One region of the Simplicispira sedimenti genome, then DNA from elsewhere that is predicted to be linked to it. Evidence: predicted binding sites of a transcription regulator. Region 1 holds the regulator's gene; the other holds the start of a gene.
What was found. The regulator FliA, encoded in region 1, starts transcription of late flagellar genes. The targets are predictions, from matches to a motif close to CTAAAGTTTNNNNNNNNNNNGCCGNTA.

Region 1 (3,407 bases):
TTTTTCATAGCTGCTGGCGCTTGATAAACATGCGTTAGCGGCCTATTTGATTCAAATTCTGTAGGAGCCAAACATGGCAGCAAAAGACGTAGTTTTCGGCGGCGAAGCCCGCGCACGCATGGTTGAAGGCGTGAACATCCTGGCCAACGCGGTCAAGACCACCCTGGGCCCCAAGGGCCGCAACGTGGTGCTGGAGCGCTCGTTCGGCGCCCCCACCGTGACCAAGGACGGCGTGTCCGTGGCCAAGGAAATCGAACTGAAGGACAAGCTGCAAAACATGGGCGCCCAGATGGTCAAGGAAGTTGCTTCCAAGACCTCTGACAACGCTGGCGACGGCACCACCACCGCCACCGTGCTGGCCCAGGCCATCGTGCGCGAAGGCATGAAGTACGTGGCCGCCGGTATGAACCCCATGGATCTGAAGCGCGGTATCGACAAGGCCGTGGCTGCCCTGATCGAAGAGCTGAAGAAGGCCTCCAAGCCCACCACCACCTCCAAGGAAATCGCCCAGGTGGGTTCCATTTCCGCCAACTCTGACTCCAGCATCGGCGAAATCATCGCCAACGCCATGGACAAGGTCGGCAAGGAAGGCGTGATCACCGTGGAAGACGGCAAGAGCCTGAACAACGAACTCGACGTCGTTGAAGGCATGCAGTTCGACCGCGGCTACCTGTCGCCCTACTTCATCAACAACCCCGAAAAGCAAGCTGCTATTCTGGACAACCCCTTCGTGCTGCTGTTCGACAAGAAGATCAGCAACATCCGTGACCTGCTGCCCACGCTGGAGCAAGTCGCCAAGGCTGGCCGTCCCCTGCTGATCATCGCCGAGGAAGTCGAAGGCGAAGCCCTGGCAACGCTGGTGGTCAACACCATCCGTGGCATTCTGAAGGTCGTCGCCGTCAAGGCTCCTGGCTTCGGCGACCGCCGCAAGGCCATGCTGGAAGACATCGCCATCCTGACGGGCGGCAAGGTCATCGCTGAAGAAGTGGGCCTGACGCTGGAGAAGGTCACGCTGGCCGACCTGGGCCAGGCCAAGCGCGTCGAAGTGGGCAAGGAAAACACCATCATCATCGACGGCGAAGGCCAGGCTGCCGACATCGAGGCGCGCGTCAAGCAGATCCGCATCCAGATCGAGGAAGCCACTTCCGATTACGACCGCGAGAAGCTGCAAGAGCGCGTGGCCAAGCTGGCCGGCGGCGTGGCCGTGATCAAGGTTGGCGCTGCCACCGAAGTCGAAATGAAGGAAAAGAAGGCCCGCGTGGAAGACGCCCTGCACGCCACCCGCGCTGCCGTGGAAGAAGGCATCGTGGCCGGCGGTGGCGTGGCCCTGCTGCGCGCACGTCAGGCTGCTGGCGAGATCAAGGGTGACAACGCTGACCAAGACGCCGGCATCAAGCTGGTGCTCAAGGCCATCGAAGCCCCCCTGCGCGAAATCGTGGCCAACGCCGGTGGCGAGCCCAGCGTGGTGGTCAATGCCGTGCTGGCTGGCAAGGGCAACTACGGCTTCAACGCTGCCAACGACACCTATGGCGACATGATCGAAATGGGTATTCTGGATCCCACCAAGGTGACTCGCACCGCACTGCAGAACGCCGCTTCGGTGTCTGCACTGATGCTGACCACCGAGTGCATGGTGGCAGAAGCTCCGAAGGACGACGCACCTGCCGGCGGCATGCCCGACATGGGTGGCATGGGCGGCATGGGCGGCATGGGCATGTAAGCTCTGCCTGAGAGCCACTTTTCTCTCGCTCCAAGGGCCGCGCAAGCGGCCCTTTTTCATGTCCGAGCGGTCGGTGTGGCGGAGTGCTTTTCGCGAAAGCTCAGTGTGCGCGCATCTTGGCGCGCAGGCGCGCAATGGCCTGGCTGTGCAATTGGCAGACGCGCGATTCGGTCACGCCCAGCACGGCGGCGATTTCCTTGAGGTTCATATCGTGCTCGTAGTACATGCCCATGATGTACTGCTCGCGCTCGGGCAGTGACTGGATGGCACCGACCAGGCTGCTGCGCAGCCGCTGGTTGCGCAGCAGCGCCATGGGGTCGGCTTCGGAGTCGGGGGTTTCGTGCCGGTCCAGAAAGCCCTCGTCGTCTTCCCCGCCGCGGGTCATGTCTTCCAGATAGACGAGCTGCGTGCCGCGCACCTTGCTCAGCAGGCTTTGGTAGTCGGTCAGGCTCATGTCCAGTTCGACGGCAATTTCGGATTCGAGGGGGCTGCGTCCGAGCCTTTGTTCCAGGCGCTGGACGGCTTTTTCGATGTCTTTCTGGCTCTTGCGTGAGCTGCGCGACATCCAGTCGTTTTCGCGCAATTCGTCGAGCATGGCGCCACGGATGCGCTGCGTGGCAAAGGTCTCGAACTGCACGCCCTGGGCCGATTCGAAACGTGTCAGCGCGTCGTTCAGGCCGATCATCCCGACCTGGATCAGGTCGTCCAGCTCCACGTTCGCAGGCAGCTTGGCGATCATGTGGTGCGCAAGCCGACGAACCAGCGGAACATACTGCTGGAGCATGGCATTGCGATCAAGCTGGCCTTTGGCGGTGTATGTCACTTCAATGGCTCTGGGCGATGTACGTGGGGAAGCCTGCTTTGGGAATGGATGGTAGCGCAGAGAAGGTGCCCGGTGCGCTGATAGTGCAGGCATTTTCCAGCCATTGCAATGCCAGGCGCTGCAGTTCCTGCGGGCGATCGGCGCGGATGAGCGTGGTGCGCGGTTGCTGCCCCAGGTGGCGCATGGCACAGCGGCGCAGCGATTCCAGCGAGTCCTGTGCCAGGCGCAACTGCTGGGCCGGGTAGGAGCGGGCCATGCAGGCCACCAGGCCGTTGAGTCCCGCGTGCAGGGCCAGCAGCTTGAGCTGGCGGTAGGTAGCAATCACGCCGTTCTGGCCGGGCGGCATCAGAATCAGTGGTGTGGCCAGGCTGGCATCCAGCAGGGGCGACGCCAGTACGTCGATGGGGGCGTGCAGCACCACCAGCGCGTAGCTGCGCAGCAGCGGTTGCAGCAAGGGCAGGAGGGGTTGTCCGGGCTCGGCTTGCTGCAGCAGGGTTTGCAGGCCCAGCTTGGCAGGCAGCACGGCCAGGGTGTTGGCGGCGCCTGCAGCGGGGCGCATGTCCTGCGCGCGGGCGCTGTGCGCCAGCAGCTGCTGCAGGCCGGGGCTGCGCGGGTTCTCGGGTGCGGTGGCATCCAGTACCACCACCGGGTAGCCCAGGTGTTGCAGGTGCAGGCACAACTGCCACAGCGTTTCCATGCCGCCGTTGGTGTCTTGCGTGCTGGCCATGGCCAGCAACTGCAAGTCGTTTTGGGGCATGTGGCTGGACAGCCCCGCGCCTTGGTGAAATCCGAACTCAAGCATCGACCAGTCCCTTCTCCAGCACAGGCTCGCTGGACGGAGTGAAGAAGAAGCTCAGGTCGGCG
Region 2 (3,407 bases), on a different contig from region 1:
CTTCACCGAATCGCTGGAGCGCTTTTGCGACACCGAGATCGAGCCGCACTACCGCGACTGGGAAAAGGCCGGCCTCGTCAGCCGCGAACTGTTCCGCAAGATGGGCGAGAACGGCTACCTCTGCGCCGACGTGCCCGAGCAGTACGGCGGGCCGGGGGCCAGCGTGCACTTCTCGTTCGCCGTGGTGGAGGTACTCTCGCGCCGGGGCTACGGCGGCTTCGTCGGCGGGCTGCAGGTGCACAACGACATCATTCCGCCCTACCTGCTGCACTGCGGCACCGAGGCACAGCGCGCGTACTGGCTGCCGCGCATGGTCAGCGGCGAGGCCGTGGCGGCCATCGGCATGACCGAGCCCGGCGCGGGCAGCGACCTCAAAGCCATCCGCACCACGGCGCGCAAGGACGGCGACCACTACGTCATCAACGGCAGCAAGATCTTCATCAGCAACGGCCAGCACTGCGACCTGCTGGTGCTCGCCGCCAAGACCGACCCGGCGGCGGGCGCCAAGGGCGTGAGCCTGTTCCTGGTCGACACCAAAACGCCCGGCTTCACGCGCGGCCAGAACCTGGAGAAGATCGGCCAGCACGCGGGCGATACGTCAGAGCTGTTCTTCAACGACCTGCGCGTGCCCGCTGACGCCCTGTTGGGCGGCGTAGAGGGCCAGGGCTTTGTGCAAATGATGCGCGAGCTGCCGCGCGAGCGCCTCATCATCGGCGTGCAGGCGGTGTACGGCGCCAAGGGGGCGCTGGATGCCACGGTGAAGTACGTGCAGGAACGCCAGGCTTTTGGCCAGGCCATCGGCCAGTTCCAGAACACGCGCTTCACGCTGGCCCAGTGCGCCAGTGACATCGCCGCCGCCGAGGCGTTTTTGAATGCCAGCGTGGCCGCCTACGAGCGCGGTGAACTCACGCCCGACGCCGTGAGTGCGCTCAAGCTGCACACCACTGAGGTCTTCAGCCGCGTGGCCGACGCCTGCCTGCAGCTCTTTGGCGGCTACGGCTACATGGCCGAGTACCCCATCTCGCGCTTCTGGACCGATGCACGCGTGCTGCGCATCTACGGCGGCACGTCGGAAATCATGAAGGAACTGGTGGCGCGCTCGCTGCTGGGGCGCTAGGTAAACCACAGCCCGCCCACACCACAAACAACCCTCAAGTTCGGACAAGCGGCGCCGAAAAGGAATGCAATCCCCTCCCAATCGCCGGGGAATTCGTTTTCTGCCCTGGAGGGGGTTGCTCCGTGCCGTCCACCATCAACGCCAATGTTGCGTCGCTTACAGCCCAGCGCAACCTGGGCATGAGCAAGTCCTCGATCGGCACCTCCATCCAGCGCCTGTCTTCGGGTCTGCGCATCAACAGTGCCAAGGACGACGCCGCTGGCCTGGCCATCTCCGAGCGCTTTACCAGCCAGATCCGCGGCCTGAACCAGGCTGTGCGCAATGCCAACGACGGCATCTCGCTCGCTCAGACGGCTGAAGGCGCACTCAAGGCTTCGGGCGACATCCTGCAGCGCATCCGCGAACTGGCCGTGCAGTCGGCCAACGCCTCCAACAGCGCGAGTGACCGGCAGGCCCTGCAGGGTGAAGTAGGCCAGTTGGTGAGTGAGCTGGACCGTATTTCCCAGACCACCCAGTTCAACGGTTCCAAACTGCTGGACGGCAGCTTTGGAACCCAGCAGTTCCAAGTGGGAGCCAACGCCAACCAGGTCATCACAGCGTCCACGGTGAACCTGCAGACCCAGAAATACGGTGCCCAACGCACCACCGGCAACGGGCCAGATGCAGCGGCCAACGCGGCGGCAGCGCAAACCGGTGGCGACATCACCATCAACGGCCCACTGGGCAGCAGCTCAGCGATCACCATCGCCGCTGGCGAATCGGCCAAGGATGCGGCAGCCAAGATCAACACGCAAAGTGCAGCTACCGGAGTCACTGCCACCGCCCGCACCGAAGCCGCCATCTTTTTCGCCCTCAATCAGACTTTCAAGCTCGAAATTACCAGCGACAACGCCACCCCGGTCACCATCAGCTTCAAGACCACTTCAGGCCGATCTGCAGACGACTATGGCGCCATCGTCAGCGCGTTCAACGAGATGAGTGCCAAAACCGGTGTCATCGCCGAGTACGACGCCACTTACCAATCACACGATGGTGTGGTGGGCAACCTGAAGCTGACCAACGCCTCGGGCAACACCATCAACATCACCAACAACAGCAACGATGGGTTGAGCGATCTCTACCTGCGAAGCTACTCGGTCACCAGCGCCGGCGTGTTCAATGGCCCCACGGGCTCCGTCAACGTGGACGGCGCGGGTGGAACTGGCACCGTGGTGGGCACCATCGAGCTTGATTCCGACAAGGGCTTTTCTGTCACCGACAGCAATGCTTCAACCACCACAAGCTTCAATGTGGCGGGGGCATCAGAACTCAACACCGTTGCCAGCCTTGACATCACCAGCTTTGACACCTCTCAACTGGCTCTGAGGATCGTTGATTCCGCCTTGCAGCACATCAATGGCGAACGCGCCAAGCTCGGTGCACTGCAATCGCGCTTCGAGACTTCCATCGTCAATCTACAGGTCACCTCGGAAAACCTCTCCGCCTCGCGCAGCCGCATCCAGGATGCCGACTTTGCGGCAGAAACGGCCAACCTCTCGCGCGCCCAGATCCTGCAGCAAGCAGGCACCGCCATGGTCGCGCAGGCCAACCAATTACCCCAGGGCGTACTGGCCTTGCTGCGCTGAATCCAGGCGCAAGGTCCACCGCCAGGTGCCCTGTGGACAAGCCTGGGCAAAGTCCCAGCACAAGTACGCATTTATCCACAGCCCGGGCATCTGACCGGGCTTTGTCCCCATTGCCGGTACACCACGCGCGCGGCACAGCCCCCAGGCTTGTGGCGCACGCAACTGTTTGATGGGACAAGGAAAACCGGGCTTGTCCACAGCCCAGGGCGGTGCCTACTATTACTACTATTGAGATATAGAAAGAATCAAGAACAACAAACCACCCCATGCCACGCGCACGCCGGGCATGAAAAAAGCGCCTCATGGGCGCCGGAGTGGTGGGGGGTTGTGTGTAGGCTAGCGCAGCATGGCGTAGCCCACACCAATGGCGGCCACCAGGCCCACTGCGTCGGCCCACAGGGCGCAAGCCAGGGCATGGCGGGTGTTCCTGACGCCCACGCTGCCAAAGTACACAGCCAGCACGTAGAAGGTAGTTTCGGTCGAGCCCTGGATGATGGCGGCCAGGCGGCCGGCAAAGGAGTCCACGCCGTGCGTCTGCAGCACGTCGATCATCAGGCCGCGTGCGCCTGCGCCCGACAGCACCTTCATCAGCCCCACGGGCAGGGCGGGCAGAAAGGCCGTATCCAGGCCCATCCAGGCCACGGCGGCGCCAATGGCGCCCAGCA

Region 2: MJ602_RS01575 (flagellin N-terminal helical domain-containing protein) is a predicted target of FliA. The motif match lies at 1,151-1,177, and genes of this name have one in related genera.

The regions. Positions count from the first base shown of each region.
Region 1 is NZ_JAKVIJ010000017.1:6,364-9,770, forward strand. It holds gene groL (chaperonin GroEL) at 74-1,720, shown strand; gene MJ602_RS15510 (RNA polymerase sigma factor FliA) at 1,821-2,543, opposite strand; gene MJ602_RS15515 (hypothetical protein) at 2,545-3,345, opposite strand; gene flhF (flagellar biosynthesis GTPase FlhF) at 3,338-3,407, opposite strand, start outside.
Region 2 is NZ_JAKVIJ010000001.1:344,252-347,658, reverse strand. It holds gene MJ602_RS01580 (acyl-CoA dehydrogenase family protein) at 1-1,117, shown strand, start outside; gene MJ602_RS01575 (flagellin N-terminal helical domain-containing protein) at 1,240-2,742, shown strand; gene MJ602_RS01570 (nucleoside recognition domain-containing protein) at 3,079-3,407, opposite strand, start outside.